Regions from separate parts of the Paenibacillus sp. DS2015 genome, predicted to be linked through region 1. Evidence: riboswitches for the same ligand, from Rfam matches in the RefSeq annotation. Region 1 holds a riboswitch; each other region holds the start of a gene.
What was found. Region 1 has a riboswitch for cyclic di-AMP ahead of J2T13_RS20550 (3D domain-containing protein). Riboswitches for the same ligand answer to the same signal wherever they lie in the genome.

Region 1 (5,665 bases):
TTTTTTTGAGATAATTAGGATCACCGTCCAAATGTAGGACTTTACCTGGAACTTCAAAATACGTTGGTTCTATGGATTTATCCCATTCTCCAATCATTTGAGCTTGGTTACGTGCCGTCTGCTTCTCCTGATCAAGCTGAAGAAGCGACAATGACTCTGTAGCCTTCACTTGTGCCCTCTGTGTCTTCTCGTTAGCGGGTGGATACGGAACTCTCACCAGATCCTCTAGAGGCGAATCCGCTAGTAGTCGAAATTCCGTCCCCTTAAGTACAGCGAAGTTCTGCCGTAAATCTTCGATACGGAACGCAATATCTCCACCATACGATTGCCGTACGACTAGGTCACCTAAATTCATCAGAACATCACCCCTACCCCATGGTATGGGCGAATGGCCTTATTGGTTCTTCTAAGTTTGCGGTGGCCTATTGAATACCCGCTTCAAGTAACGTGTTACTGAGTGTAGCAAACTCCTGTAGACTAAGCGTCTCCCCACGGCGGGATGGCGTAATTCCAGCTTGCTCCAGTAAAGCATCAATCCGTTCACGTCCTCCTTCGGGCGCGAAACGACTCTTTAGGTTATTAGAAATGGTTTTGCGCCGCTGTGCAAAGGAAGAGTGCACTACATCGAAATAATGTCTCTCATCCTTGACATCAACCGCAGGTCGATCTCGTACTGTAAGGCGAATAACCGCTGAATCAACATTAGGCTGAGGAATAAACACCGTGTTTGGAACGATACAGACGAGCTCAGGCTCACTGTAATATTGAACCGCAATGCTAAGAGTTCCATACTCCTTGCCCCCAGGAGAAGCAGCCATACGCTCAGCTACTTCCTTCTGGATCATGACAACGATATGTTCTAGAGGTAGCTTCTCCTCGAGTAACTTCATCAGAATCGGGGTAGTAACATAATAAGGTAAGTTGGCAACTACGCTCACCTTGGACACCTCACTGAAATTAGCCTTAAACAATTGCTGTAAGTCCACTTCCAGCACATCGGCATGTTCAATCTGAACATGTGGATAGGGTTCAAGTACTTCCTGCAATATGGGAATAAGACGGCGATCGATTTCCACTGCGGTAACGGCACCAGCTACCTGTGCCAATTTCTCCGTAAGTGCTCCAATACCAGGGCCAATCTCTAACGCCCCTTTCGTGGAATCCAATTCTGCCGCATTTACAATTTTAGTTAATATATTTTGATCAATTAGGAAATTCTGCCCCAAGCTTTTCTTAAAAGAAAAACCATGGCGCCGAATGATCTCCTTCGTTCGCCTTGGTGTAGCGATATCATCTATTTCATTCATATGATTTAGCCTCCCTCTTCTATTTGGGCGAGGGCGCGAACAAACTCATCGCGCGTAATCTGAAACATAGCTAAGCGCTTAAGAAATTGCTTGCCGTTACAATACCCAATCCCAAGAATGTTACCCATAGCCATCCTACGTGCAGCTGCTTCCGGGTGAACAAGCAGACCTGCTTGTACCAGATCTTCCATATCAATCAGGCTCTCTGCGCCCTCATAAGAGGTATGTACTCGGGCTAATGCATGCTGAATAGCTGCAGGCGAAGCATTCTCAACCCCAATATCGCCCTTTCGCGTCGCCTCCGCTTCAGGGATGAATGCATGTTTGCATCCAGGCACCTTCGCCGTAATAATTTTGCGAATACGCTCCCCCGCGTGATCAGGATCCGTTAGCACGATCACACCCCTACGCTCTTGCGCTAGAGCAATCCGTTGTAGAATACGGGCATTTATAGCTGAACCACCCGTCTCAATAGTATCTGCATCTACCGCTCTTTTAATGGCTGTGGTATCATCGCGACCTTCCACAACGATAATTTCTTTAATCATACGAATATTCCTCCCTGGACAAGACAACAACAAAAAGAAGAGGAATACACCTCTTCTTAGCATGACATAACAATGATCTTAATATTATAACATTAGAAAGCTGTTGTAAAACCCGAGCAACATTAGTTAAGCTCTGGCTTTACAGGTCCTATTACATAGACTGTTCTGCCCGATTTACGACCGAAGTCGCGTGCATTTTGTAGAGAGTCGAAGTACATATCGATCTTATTCCCCTTGATCGCACCACCCGTATCTTCTGCTCGGCGGAAGCCCATGCCTTCAATGTAAACCCACCACCCTAATGGAATCACATTAGGATCAACAGCAATCGTACGTCCTTCTGTTACACGAGTACCCGAAGCAGTGCGAGTACCTATCCCAGGTTCCTCTGATGAATAGGCAGTCATCGATACATTATTCAGCACTTTCTTGTAAGTGAAATCGACACCTGCCTTACTCACCTGATTGTTGGAGCTTACTTTGGTAATAGTGCTCTTAGGCTTAACCTCAGCTTTAGCCACAACCACCTTCGGTGCTTCTACCTTTGTTCCTACTGCGATTACTTTATGCTGCGCCACGGCCTGCACTTCTTTGCCTACCATACGCATAGATACCAGCTTACCATCTTGGTATATTTTTTCAATATTTTGAATGACCGTTCCGGTCTGTCCCTGCTGTACCACTTTGACTTTGCCCTTCAGGACCGTTGCATCTGCTGTCTTGATAATCCGAAAAGGTACTTTCTCTGTGCGTTGTACAGTTTGTTTATTAATCCGAACGATCTTAATATTCATATTATCCGTGACCGATGTGGTCAGAGAAGGAAATACTTTATCATCGCTCTCTAGTGAAAGTCCTAATTCTTCCATAGCGCCTTTCACTGTGTTCTTAGTTGTAAATCTAGTCTTCGTTTGACCATCTGATGTCACTTGAATCTCGATTGCACGGCGAATAACTATTTTGTCCCCGTCTACAAGTGAACCATTCAACGGCATAGAAACTTGATCTTCTGGCTTCAGTATAATAGCCTCTTCATCCAGCATTTCCTGAAGTATTACCCGACTTGTTTCCACTGCTTTAACTTGACCATCTACCACCAGATACACTTGTTTGCGTGCTTGAAAACTAACAAGCAGCAAAACCAAAAGAGTAATTGCGATTGAAATAATAGCTGCAAGTGAGATCTTAGTTAAATACTCATGCTTCCATCGCAATGCGTAAGTCATGCTGGATGATGGTGAATCATGGGTTTCTTCTTGTTGAAAACCGCCCACTTTCCGATCCTCCTTCATAGCCTCGCCGTCTAAGATAATGCATGATTGTAATTGACGTGACTATTTTTAAATTTTTACAGGACGCGTAACGTGAGATTGTCCTGCATCATGTACCCGTCTGCTCGACATGGTTGTCACCTCCTGTTAAACAACAGTATGATGACATCATTGCCTTTATTCTAAAACAAAAGAAGCCAAAAGAAAGAGTTAGAGGAACTCTTTCGTGGCTTCCGTAATTGTTAGAACAATTGGAATGTATGCACGAGGTTGCCTCTCTTCATAACGCTTACGAGGTTAGCTGTCGGGTTTGGACGAAAGAGAGCCGCCCTATCTTAGGTCACACGCTCATGGCGCATGCCTTCAAATTCACCCCTAGACCCTAGTAAAGAAATCATATATGCCATCATCATCACAAGTTTGTGAAGTGTCCTGTCATATTGGTTTCCCCGTTCTCTTATACAAGAGACTCAGCGAGACTGGTTCAGGAAAATATTGCCGCTCTAATATAGAGCCGCTCATACCACTGAAAAGATGATATCCTGTTTCTATGCATGTTGTAAAGGAGTAATCAACCACAAAAATCTGAATAAATGGTTAAAATAATGTAATATTCTCGCTTAATATAGTTAAAAAACCTTAATCATTCGCTTATACTCGTCTTTTCACCTGTTTTACTCTCTTTTTCACAAAATGCCAAAACGATCCAGTGCATTTTGAGTAGTTATTTGGGCTAATTCTTCGATGTCAATCCCTTTAATTAGCGCAGCTGCCTCTGCCACTAGTCTTACATGAGCAGATTCATTTCTCTTTCCACGAAATGGATGGGGTGTCAAATATGGAGCATCCGTTTCAATCAATAATCGATCCATTGGCACCTGTTGTAAAACCTCTTTTGGCTGCTTCGCATTCTTGAATGTGATCGGTCCTCCAAAGGATAAATGAAATCCCATATCTAGACATAACTTGGCAGTTTCCCAGCTACCTGAATAAGAATGCATAACCCCTCCAACTTCACTCGCCTTCTCCTCACGCAAAATTCTAACGACATCTTCGTGAGCATCACGATTATGAATAACAATGGGCATATTCAGCTCGCGAGCTAGTCCAATCTGCTGACGAAATACGCGATGCTGTACATCCTTAGGCGAGGTATCCCAATAATAATCAAGCCCTATTTCACCAATGGCTACCACTTTATCATGCTTACATAAAGAGGCGATCCACGCCATGTCTTCTTCCTTCATGGTAATGGCATCTTGAGGGTGCCAACCCACGGCCGCATAAATGAAATCATATTGCTCAGCCAACTTCATGGTTGTAGGAATGGTTTCTCGATTAAAGCCAACGTTAATCATTTTACCTACTCCTGCCTTTAGAGCATTCGCAATCACCTCTTCGCGGTCCTCGTCGAATTGTAATGCATCCAGATGCGTATGTGTGTCAAATAACATCATCCTAAAAACTCCTTTCATGTCGATCTCTTGTTGGTATTAAATAGACTATCTATAACTTAAATATACGGGCAACAGCAGGTGAGAACAGCGTTAATACATCTTTGAGCTTTTCTTCGGGATAATAGAGGTGGTTCTTCCCTCGGTGTATTCCACTAATGGAACGCACAATATCTGATACTTCAGAAATTTCCCTCAGACCATCCTGTCGATCCAATAGCAAAATTTGTTTCTGACTGGCCTCATCCCCTGGATGGAAAACATCATAAGGGAGGTCCGTAGGGAAGTCACTCTCGAGATCGTAATCTGGATTTAGACCTACCTTTAGAAACTCTTGTCTAATTTCGCTAATCATATTGGCATCCAACATTTCCAATTCTACATATTTATACAGCCTGCGATGTATAAATCTACTGCAAAGCTCACTTAGTATGTTATCTTCCTCTCCAATCCACTGCATAAATGCAGTCTGAAGGAGTGCTTCATCCATTTGAAGGTATAACTCGACCGTCACATTATCCTCAAACAGCCCTTGCAATGGCTTCAGCATAAATTTAAATTTGAAGCGATCTCTGTAAAGTTCTTTCGCCCGGCGAAAGATTTGGCGAAGTAAAATTTCTGAACTACGCGTTACTGGATGAAAATATACCTGCCAGTACATTTGATAGCGGGACATCAAATAATCCTCCACCGCATGCATACCCGATTCTTTTACAACGATGCGATCCTGATAAGGCCTTAACATTCTTATAATACGATCAACATCGATCGTACCATAATTTACACCCGTATAATACGCGTCGCGTAGCAAGTAATCCATACGATCGGCATCTAATGGACTTGATACCAGGTTAACGACGATAGGCTTATCATACGTTTTGGCAATGACCGAGGCTACTTTTGCTGGTAGTTCAGGATCTACCTCACTCAGAATGTCATGTACTTCAGTATTCCCCATAATAATGCGGCAAGTCCAGTCCTCATGATTCATATGAAAGGCTTCTTCTATAGAATGAGAAAAGGGTCCATGACCTAAATCATGCAAAAGCGCAGCACAAAGAGTTAATAACTTTTCTTCCTTCGGC
Region 2 (5,665 bases), on a different contig from region 1:
GAGGTCAAACAGATCCGTGCAGGAGCGACAGCAGCCATTCGAAATGCACCTAACGCTACTGAAATCATTGAATTTCTCTCCAGAGAGTCGTCGATTGACATTAAGATCATTACAGGTAAAGAAGAAGCCTATTTTGGATTCCTAGGTGTTATTAATTCTTTTGACATACAAGATGGCTTTGTTATTGATATTGGTGGGGGAAGTACCGAAATTACGCTATTTCAGAATCGTAGGTACCAGGATAGTATTTCACTTCCTTTTGGAGCCGTCAATACGAACGTTGAATTTGGTAATGATGGAAACTGGAGCGAGGAACAAATCCATGAATTACGTTCCTATGTGCTCGAGAAACTGCGACAGAACGATTGGATGACATCGAGTCCGGATTTACCTGTGTTTGGACTAGGCGGAACCATCCGGTCATTAGGAAAAATAGATCAAAAAAATCGCCATTATACAATGCCTAATTCGCATAACTATGTGATGGATACAGAACAAGTAAATGACATGTATGAGCTGCTTCCAAGCATGCCATTCGAGAAACGTAAGCTTGTGGATGGACTTTCAAAGAATAGAGCGGACATTATCGTTTCTGGACTTATCATATTTCATACCGTATATCATTACATCCAAGCCAATCGATGTCTTATTAGTGGAGAGGGACTGCGCGAGGGTATGCTGCATGATCTGATAGATCCTGTGGGAGCGGTGAAGTCTAGCGCGCTAGAGTACAGTATTAACACCTTACTGACTTTTGAAGCTGAAGTATCAAGAAAGCACTTGGATCATGTGTATGGACTTGTTCAGGTGCTCTATAGGGCGCTACAGGATGACAGACAGCTCGAAGAACACCAAAAGCTATTATATGTCTCATCGATGTTGTACCAGATAGGAGGACATATTAATTATTATCAATATAATCGGCATACTCATTATTGGCTGATGAATGCTTCCATTAGAGGTCTGACTCATCGAGAGATCATTCTGTGCGCGCTAATTGCTTCTTATAACACAAAAAGTCGGAAGCAGAAATTGTCCCATGAATATAAGGACATATTGCTGGCTTCCGACGAAGAATGGATCCATAAATTAGGATCACTGGTGCAACTAGGTATTGCGCTAGATCAGAGTGAGACACAAGTGGTTCAATCCATTCAAGCTAATGTTGTTAACAAAACCTTTCATCTTACTGTCATTAGCGATGCGGAGACATGGATTGAACAAGAAGAAATGGAAAGTGCTATGAAAGTGTTTAAGAGTGCATGGAATCTGAAATTGAAGATAGACTTTCCTTCCACTTGATAACATCCATGGCTTCGAACTGGCTCCTAAAGGGGGCTAGTTCTTTGTTTTTGAATTCATAGTTTCCATTATTTTGTAGAAATCTAGCCTTCACATTATCTTTAAGGGATAGATCCAGAATTTGGACAATTAAATTTCGGATATGATCATCGTAGACAGGACACATTAACTCAATTCGTCTAGTTAAATTGCGTGTCATCCAATCTGCACTAGAGATCCAGAGCTCCGGGTTACCCCCATTCTCAAAATAATAGATCCTCGTATGCTCTAGAAACCGATCTACAATACTTCGAACCGTAATACGCTCACTCAAGTTAGGGACTCCAGGACGAAGACAACACACCCCACGTATAATCAGATCGATCTGAACGCCGGCTTGTGATGCGTCATACAGCTCGTCAATCATTTCTTGGTTAGATAGTGAGTTCATCTTGGCGATGATTTTTGCAGGTCTACCTGCTGTAGCATGTTCGGCTTCTCTCTGCATAAGCATGGAGAGGGTATTACTCATGTTCGATGGAGCTACAGTAATAGCGTCCCACTCATGATTACTTGAGTAACCGGTGATTTGGTTGAATAACTCAGACGCATCTAGACCAATAAGGTGATTGGAAGTGAACAGGCTTAAATCCGTGTACACCTTAGCGGTACTATCATTATAATTCCCCGTACCTACGTGGACATATCGACGTAATTCACTGCCTTCCTGACGGACGACGAGTGTGATCTTCGCATGCGTTTTTAGACCCACTAAACCATAAACAACATGACATCCTGATTTCTCAAGTTTTCGAGCCCAAGCGATATTACGCTCTTCATCAAATCGGGCTCTTAGTTCCACTACGACCGTCACTTGTTTCCCTGATTCAGCCGCGAGAGCTAGGGCTTGAATCAAGGGTGAGTTACCACTCACACGATACAGGGTCATCTTAATCGCCATGACATGTTCATCCTCAGAAGCTTGAATGATGAAATCTGTCACGGATTCAAAAGATTCATAAGGATGATAGACAAGAACGTCACGTTCATGGAGAACTTGGAAAAAGTCTTCATTTTCTTCAAATTCGGGTGGATATACGGGCTCAATAGGTGCATAGATTAATTTAGGATAACCTTTCAACGAACCCACGAAATTTCGGAGAAAGCTGAGATCTAAAGGACCTTCAATATCAAATATGAAATCAGTAATTTCAAATTCTGTTTGGAGTTGACTTAGTGCATAAGGGTGAATCCCTTTTTGAACCTCCATCCGGACAGGCGCTCCCCATCTACGTTTACGGAGTTCCTTCTCAATCTCCTCTAGCAAGTCTTCGGCACCTTCCTCATCAATCGTGAGATCAGAATTACGTGTTATCCGGAACTCATGAACCGCTACGGGATCATATCCACTAAACAAAGTATGAATATGCTGCTTGATGACCTCTTCTATAAAAATGAATTGGCGCTTCTTGCTGTTTGTACGATGAGGTAGTGGAATACATCTCGCAAGATTAGATGGAATTTGTAATATGGCGAAGTAGGGATCTTCTTCGGTACTCTCTTGTCGATTAAGCACAACTGACAAATATACATATTGGCTATGAACAAGCGGAAAGGGTCGACTCTGGTCAACGGCCATAGGTGTTAACACAGGGAAGATGATATCTTGATAATATTGTTCCATAGCTTGTTTTTGAGCGGCGGTCAAATCCTCATAGCTAGAAAAAACGATTCCCTCTTTACTTAATTGTCGTGAAATATCACGAAAAGTCCGGTATTGCTCGCTAATCATTTTGGATACTCGTTTCATCAGGCGTTTGTATAATCCTGAGGGTGTATAACCTGTAAAATCCTTTTTAGTATAACCGGCCTTAATCTGATCTTGAATGCCAGCCACGCGAACGCTCATGAACTCATCTAAATTTGTCGAGACAATGGCTAGAAATTTGGCTCTTTCTAGAAGCGGGTGATCTGCATCCTGTGCTTCTTGAAGAACGCGCCAGTTAAATTCAACCCAGCTTAAATCACGATTTAAGTATACGGACGTCGTTGTACGGTTTATTGTTTTCTGTTCTTCCATCATAGTGCCCCCAACAGGTCAATCAATATGTTATTTAGTTTCAATAATATTCTACTATATTTAGGTATGTACAATTGTAAAATCTATGTTAAATATGATCAGCTCAGTGTAAACAATGAATAATACACTCGAATTAGTATATGAAATTCTACAGAAAAAATAATAAAAACAAAAATAAATATCAAAATGGTAACAATTTCATGTGTAATAGTTACAAAGTTGTGATATATTCATACATGCCAAAACTTTTTGATTAAGGAAAAGTGTGGGGGACTTTATTGATGGAACGCAGGACGATGATTGATCGCTATTCCTGATTCCTTGGGGTGAATCGCGCGTATAGGGCGTGTAGGGTGAACTTCCTAATCCGAATCCGACAGCTAACTCCGCAGGCAAAATAAGGAGGAACTATGAAGAAATTTTCTACTATCAAAATAATGACAGCCATTATAGGCATTTCAGCAGCAATGCAAGTGGCTCCCGTTCACGCAGATCAGATTCATGTCGCAACCGCTGGAGATACTTTTTATAGTCTCACAAAGGAATACAAGGTGGATTTAAACAAGATGATTCAAGCTAACCCTAAGGTAAGTGCTACGAATATTTATGAAGGTATGAACCTTAGCATTCCAACATCTAGTACAGTGGTTAAGCAATCTGTAGCTTCTGCAGCGACTCCAATCACAGCGAAGCAAGTTTCAACAACAAGCCTTCTTAATGTTATACCCGAAGATAGTAAGGTCGAAGCATGGGGCAAAGTATTTAACTATTCTAAGACGATCAATGTAAAAGCATCAGCGTATTCAGCTGCTGCTAGCGAGAATGGGAAATGGGGCGCAGTTGATTATTTCGGTAATCCACTGAAATTGGGTACTCTAGCTGTAGATCCAAGTATTATCCCTTTAGGCACTAAAGTGTTAGTAACGGGACATAATCATGCGGGTCTCCCTAAACAAGCATTTGTGGCTACAGCCAAAGATGTTGGCTCAGCTATAAAGGGACATCGGATTGATATTTTTATCCCTGGAAGTCAAGCTACTGTTCGTGATTTTGGATATCAAAATGTTGAGTTGTATATTATCAAATAAATATTGATTTTTAGGAGCCGCTCTCGATCGTTCGAGAGCGGCTCTTTTTATAACATGAAGTTTCTCTAACGGCTAATATTCCTTACAGACACACTCACTCTCTCTTTAAGGACGGTGAAGTTGTCTTTTCTTTACTCATCGAAATATGAAGCATATCGGCAACCAGAACGAATGTATAACCTTTATCTCTTAGTTCTTGAATGACCTCAGGCAGAGCTTCAATGCTACCTTTAAGATCGGAACCTTCTCCACCACCTGCATGCTGAAGAATAATGGAGCCAGGACCAACAGAGGACAGGATGTTTTTCTTGACCTCTTCTTTACTAAGACCCTTCCAATCTAAGGAGTCCACGTTCCAATTAATTATTTTATATCCATGTGCTTTAGCCCATTTCAGCTGGGATTCTGTGATATCACCGTAGGGTGGTCTAATGAGTCGAGGGCTGTACCCCACGATTTGATGGATGATCTGTTCTGTCTTTAGAATCTGATCTTGAAAGCTATCGAACGATATTTTACTGAATTGTGGATGATTATACGAGTGATTACCGATAGAATGACCTTCTCGATTCATTCGAGCCACAAGCTCAGGATGCTTCTTAGCCCGTTCACCAATGACAAAAAAGGTTGCCTTTACATGGTGTTTGTCTAACACATCCAACACTTGTGCTGTAAATCTAGAGTCAGGCGCGTCGTCAAAAGTAAGAGCAATTTGTTTAATTCTTTCTCCCCTTGTTTTTATGGTCTCAGGGTATTTATGATATAGCTGTGCTAAGGATGATATCTGCTTATCTCTAGCTGATGGTTTGACGCCTGCGGAGTTAGCAGGTACTGAAGTGTCAGGTTGTTCTGGAGACAGGGGTGGCGAGGAATTAGGTAAAATGGACAATGCAAAAGTCACTTCACACATAGAAAAAAGAAGAACTATACATATAAGTAACCTTTTCAGCATAATTGATGATCTCCTTTGTTATGTAAGGTTGGTTGGCCAATATCTCTTTTGTTATGTCCGAATGGAGTATGAATTATGCTTATACACATCAAGTAGTTCTTTATTTATTTCGTGAAGTTAGATGATATAATGAAGGTTCTAAATTGTAATCAGAACTTGCTTGAGACATAGGCCCATGCAGATCATCAAATACGATAACTTTAGCATGGTTTATTTAAATAAATAGGGTCAAGGAGGGGAGTTCTCAGTGAAACTAATCTGGTT
Region 3 (5,665 bases), on a different contig from region 1:
GCAGGTTCATGGGAAGTCTATCACTACTGCTTTCTACGGAATGCTATTTGAGAATCACCCCGAACTGCTGAATATATTCAATCATGCCAACCAACGTCAAGGCAAACAACAAGCAGCCCTTGCTAACGCCGTGATCGCCGCAGCTGCCAATATTGATCAACTAGAGAACATTCTACCCGTAGTGAAACAGATCGCTGTGAAGCACCGGGCATTAGGCGTCTTGCCGGAACATTACCCTATTGTAGGTGAAACGCTATTATCAGCTATCCAACAGGTACTTGGTGATGCAGCGACACCAGAAATTATGGATGCATGGGCCCAAGCCTATGGCATAATCGCTGATGCTTTTATCGGTATTGAAGGTGAGATGTATCGTGAAGTAGCAGAGGCACCTGGGGGTTGGTCTGGATTCAGAAACTTTGTTGTAAGCCAGAAAGTAAAAGAAAGTGAACTCATTACTTCCTTCTACCTCTCCCCTCAGGACGGAGGCGCTATCTCCTCTTATTTACCGGGACAGTATATCACTGTACGCGTTCAACCCGAAGGTGAACAATACACCCACATTCGCCACTATAGTCTATCAACAGCATCTGGACAGCCTTATTACCGTATCTCCGTTAAACGAGAAGACGAAGCTGTTAATAAGCCAGCAGGCATTGTATCTACTTACTTACACGAAGCCGTTGATGTGGGTAATGTATTGGAAGTCAGTACCCCAGCTGGAGTCTTCACACTGGATCAAGGTATAGATATCCCAGTAGTTCTTATCAGTGGGGGGGTTGGACTAACTCCAATGGTGAGTATGCTAGAGACATTGGCTACGGAACAGCCTGAGCGTGAAGTAACGTATATTCATGCTGCCATCAATGGAAGACTACATGCGATGAAGGGATTAATTAATGAACTGGTTCAATGCCATCATCATCTGAAATCCTATGTGTGTTATGAATCTCCAGTGGAAGGGGATGTCTATGATAAATCCGGTTACATTGATCTAGCCTGGCTTCAAGAGGTAGCAGACCCGAACGCCGACTTCTACTTCTGCGGACCTACCCCTTTTATGAGCGCCATATATAAGATACTGTTGGAATGGAACGTGCCTGAGGAAAGAATCCATTTTGAATTCTTCGGTCCAGCGGGTAGCTTGATAGAGTAACGAATAAGGAATTATAGTATTAACTTTAGAGTAACATGTAATAATAAAGGGTCTATTCCAAAAAGGTCTATCCCGACCTGAAGAATAGACCCTTATTGGTTGTTGCATTCATTACTTTAATCGCAACAAACGATTCACCGTTTCTCTACGCACACCAATCAACTGCCCAATTTCCTCTTGTGTCAGCAGTTCCGTCACATCTACCCCATGAGAGTAGTCATGTAACCATTCACTAAGTAGCTCCAGACGCTCCGCCGGAGTCCCCACGGTTAGATGATCCAAACGTTGCTGCATGAAACGTAATTTCTCCTGTAATAATAGTGCGACTTCCATTGGTTTATTGTGATCCTCCCGCAGTTGACGATACCATTCGGTAGCAGGTATGGCTTCCACTTCACTACGCATAAGTGCTATAGCGGTACCGTGGGCTTCTTTAGGTGTAATCAGGGAATGATGGGGTACCGTTTCTCCGGCGTATAGAATGTTGAACAGCACCATATTTCCATTCTCATGTAACCTTGTCACCTTAAATAATCCACTTTTGATATGGTATAGATATTCCCCACCATCACCTTGATGAAATAAAATTTCTCCCTTATGTAAAATCATTATATTATGTTCCTCCATTATTTAAACTTAACCAGATTTATTCAACCTTATCTAGTTAGTATAACAGATGGTTATCATTCTCTTGCAAAAATTGGTGCTTGCCACGGGGAATACTTCTCCCTTAGTATGAACATAATAAGAACATGTGTTCTTATTATCAAAATTCATACGAGGAAGTGCTGTCATGAAAGCTACCCCTCCCGCTCCATCAGAAGAGGATGCCCTACTAGTTAAGAATTACTTATTACACATGATTATGCTAGATGTTCTAGAGCGTGACATTCAATCTATGGTGACCCTCTCACTCAAGATGCAGCCATTATATATTCGAGGGTTGTCAGGAATTCAAAAACAAGTAATGAGTCACCTCTCCACCCTTCGTCTTCATATGGGGGCTCGAGGTATCCGTATCTACCAAGAATCACGTACGAATTCTAGCGTTGAGACCTTATATCTGTGTCGAGGATATCATCGCCGCCTCTTCATGCCCCTGTCCTATATCAAATCAGAAGTAACACTTAAATTAAACATATATTTAGGAGCAACATCCACACTTCCCAATTCGAGAATAGAGTACTAAAACGCGAAGTACGCTTGGGAACGATCAAATAACAAAGAACGCTCCCGAGAATGACTGACCCGTTCCAGTTGCTGCATAGGATTGTTTAGATTCGAAATCAGGTCAGTCAATGCGCATTCCACTAATATCTTCCTTTCAGGTCCCCATACTTCATCTTTGTCTTGCACATAGCGTATACTCTCCGCGATAGAAAGACCTTTTAAACGTATAAATACAGAGGCCCATTGAACGAGGTCTATATTCGTTCTCGTGTCTGGTATGGTGTACTCTGCATACCCAGCCACGCCGCAACTGAATACCTTTAACAATCCACATATGCAAAGTGCGCTGCCCAAAGGATTACAATTCTCTATTGGTTCGGAATCAAATCGAAATATTTCCATATGACTTACTTTTAATTCAGACCGTTCCTTCTCTTCTAACCAAGGGAAATACCCGGTTAATTGCAACATGACAGGATTCTCCTCATCTACAAAAAATAAAATACAAAGAAGCCCTAAGAGCAGAGAAACTCGGCTCATGGGCTTCTTCCACAGTAAATAGACGCACTGTAGAGGCTACGGTCGCAGTTCTCTCTCAACTACGCTTACGAGGTTAGCTGTCGGATTCGGGCTTGAGAGTGCCCTACCTAAGTGCTTGTGTGGCAAGCATAAGGATTCACCCCATGAGGCCGTATTCGCGGCTCTCGGTTGGTTCCCCCATTTCCCTATTCGGGAATTCAGCGTTGGAATGAAAATGTTAAGTTATTGAAATGAATCATACGCTCTATGGAATTCAAAAGTAAAACTCTAATAAGAGGGTTATTCTACGTATTTCGAATGAAAACACGAGTGAAAGCGAATACATATTGAATACACATTGATTTTGTACATAAATACTACGTTATGCTTGTGTTATCAATAAATATTAGAGAACGAGAGAAATAAGGAGTTAGATACAGTAAATTGAAGATATATATTGAATAAGTCACCCATAATGTTCTATATTCCCAGATTTGCATTCATGTCTTTTTTTACAGAAACAATCGCCAGGGGTATCATTCATCTCATTAATACAACAAGAGATTATGAACAGAATACCAGTTATGTCAATTTATTAAAGAGTAGAGGCGGTTAAGTACTCGACCAACATAACCTCCGAATCATACTTAACTTTACTCCATAACATTTCAATTTGTTGTTGGTATCCCCTACATCTATATTGAGCTATAAGCCTATCTGCAGTTCTCGATTGGGCGATTATCCTCATATCCTTACTGATCAATTCATTTTTAACGATATGCAGATCTTTACTAACTTGGTTCTGGACGCTGTCTAAATACTCACTAAACCACTTTCTTAAGCTCATACTGCTATTTATTACTCGCTGCTTGTCATACTCTAGAACATCAAGCAATATGGGTAGTTCAAGATATTTTTTGACAAGTAGCAGTTCTGGCCCTGTCTGACTCTGTCTCACCATTATGCAAGCTTCCTCTCTACATGAACTGAACACTTACAATTTCGTCAAAATCAATCCATTCCAATCCTTCTTCGATCTCCATCCTAATTTTCTTTGTGAACGGGCTTATTTCTGTTACTACCCCACAGATTACATGAGGCTCATATTCACTAAATAATCTAACTTTTATGACCTCTTTGTAATGTAGTGAATCACTTATATTTCGGGTCATGATCTCCAGTTCATCTTCGTGGATGATTGGACGACTTTGTCTGTTGTACTGTTGCTGATGTTCAATAATACGTTCTTTATGTTGAGGTAACATCATCCGACTCGATTCCCACAATCCATTCCCATGAAGTTTTTTGCTCATCTGTAATGCCCCCCAATTTTAGCAGCTCTGTCCACTGCCTGCCCTGCCGAAGTTATTGAACTTGCTCTTAGAATGGAAATATCTCCAAATCGGTCCTTTATATCATCCATAACCTTATCAATAGCCCTTTGATGCTCCTTATCGTCAAACAAGGTTAACTGATAAGAATCAGCACCGGATAGCTCGGATAACGAAATGGCTACTCTTCTAACAGGCTGCCTATCCCAATGCGTATGAAAAAGTTTCTTTGCGACTTCGTATACCTCACGGGTTATGTTTGTAGGATCTTCCAGTTTCATTTGTCTATGAAATCCTGTAGGTCGGTCAAAGTCAGCACCAGAAACACTTATGGAAACCACACTCCCCATCAATCCCTTTTTCCTTGACCTCCTGGAGACCTCTGTACAAATATCAAGAATAACCGCTTCAATTTCCCATGCTTGCGTATAATCTCTAGGAAGGGTCATCCCGTTCCCAATATCTTTTTGAACATTATGCGTTGTTACGGTTACAGGCGAGTCGTCGATCCCATTGGCAACACGCCATATCACTTCCCCATTAACTCCCCATTTCGATCTTAGTTTATCTAGAGGCGTTGTCGCTAAATCCCCTATGCTTCTAATCCCCATCTTCCAAAGGTGTTGCTGCATCTTTGACCCGATTCCCCACATGTCTCTAACGGGTTTATCCCAGATGTATTTATGTAGCTCACTTTTCTGTAAATGAAATATACCCTCTGGCATCTTCTTCGCAATCATGTCACAGCAGAGCTTAGCGATTACTTTATTTTCTCCAATTCCGGCTCTGGCAAAAATTCCTGTCTCGCTGTAGATTTTATTCTGAATTTGCCTTGCTAGATCAATTGGATTATCAGCAAATAAGTGCATCGAGGAAGTATGGTCTGAGAACATTTCATCAATGGAGTAAGACTCCACTAAGTCCGTAAACGACTCCATAATCTTCATGATTAGCGTCGATACTTCTATATACTCTTGCATATGTGGCTTTACAATAATCAACTCAGGGCATTTCTGTAGAGCTTGCCACAGGGGTTCTGCAGTAGTCACCCCTTTCTTTTTAGCTAAGGGACAAGCTGCTAAGATTATACCTGACCTTCTGGATGGGTCTCCTGCCACCACCAAGGGTTTATCTTCATAAGAAGGTACCTTGGCCTTTTCCACGCTTGCATAAAAACTTTGCATGTCAATTAACATCACTATTCTCTGCTTCTTCAACATGCGGACCACCTCTCAATAGGAACGTACGTTCGTTATTTTATATTCGTATTATACACCCAATCCCCCTTCTTTAATCAAGAGGTATTATTTGTATCATCACTTCCGAATCTTAAGCCACAAACCGGCCACTGTTCGCATAGTCTGTGACAGGACCGATTTTCATTTTTCTTTGATTTATGCGAGATTGCTACCCTACTGATGTTCTAGGAGGCCCAGACATATTCACAAAAATAGTAGTTTTATGCAGATGTCTAGCTGTAACTACGTTC

Region 2: it holds a riboswitch for cyclic di-AMP, as region 1 does, so the genes downstream of both, J2T13_RS09585 (3D domain-containing protein) here and J2T13_RS20550 (3D domain-containing protein) in region 1, are expected to answer to the same signal.
Region 3: it holds a riboswitch for cyclic di-AMP, as region 1 does, so the genes downstream of both, J2T13_RS14845 (hypothetical protein) here and J2T13_RS20550 (3D domain-containing protein) in region 1, are expected to answer to the same signal.

The regions. Positions count from the first base shown of each region.
Region 1 is NZ_JBNPWS010000030.1:13,913-19,577, reverse strand. Features, by position in the region: gene yabG (sporulation peptidase YabG) at 1-355, opposite strand, end outside; gene rsmA (16S rRNA (adenine(1518)-N(6)/adenine(1519)-N(6))-dimethyltransferase RsmA) at 423-1,307, opposite strand; gene rnmV (ribonuclease M5) at 1,313-1,855, opposite strand; gene J2T13_RS20550 (3D domain-containing protein) at 1,978-3,129, opposite strand; cyclic di-AMP (ydaO/yuaA leader) riboswitch at 3,398-3,612, opposite strand; gene J2T13_RS20545 (TatD family hydrolase) at 3,813-4,583, opposite strand; gene J2T13_RS20540 (HD domain-containing protein) at 4,633-5,665, opposite strand, start outside.
Region 2 is NZ_JBNPWS010000008.1:67,792-73,456, reverse strand. Features, by position in the region: gene J2T13_RS09595 (Ppx/GppA family phosphatase) at 1-1,302, shown strand, start outside; gene ppk1 (polyphosphate kinase 1) at 1,253-3,364, opposite strand; cyclic di-AMP (ydaO/yuaA leader) riboswitch at 3,589-3,771, shown strand; gene J2T13_RS09585 (3D domain-containing protein) at 3,772-4,449, shown strand; gene J2T13_RS09580 (polysaccharide deacetylase family protein) at 4,544-5,401, opposite strand.
Region 3 is NZ_JBNPWS010000016.1:47,224-52,888, reverse strand. Features, by position in the region: gene hmpA (NO-inducible flavohemoprotein) at 1-1,156, shown strand, start outside; gene J2T13_RS14855 (Crp/Fnr family transcriptional regulator) at 1,268-1,765, opposite strand; gene J2T13_RS14850 (hypothetical protein) at 1,950-2,345, shown strand; gene J2T13_RS14845 (hypothetical protein) at 2,342-2,797, opposite strand; cyclic di-AMP (ydaO/yuaA leader) riboswitch at 2,914-3,079, opposite strand; gene J2T13_RS14840 (hypothetical protein) at 3,441-3,806, opposite strand; gene J2T13_RS14835 (YolD-like family protein) at 3,823-4,158, opposite strand; gene J2T13_RS14830 (DNA polymerase IV) at 4,155-5,396, opposite strand.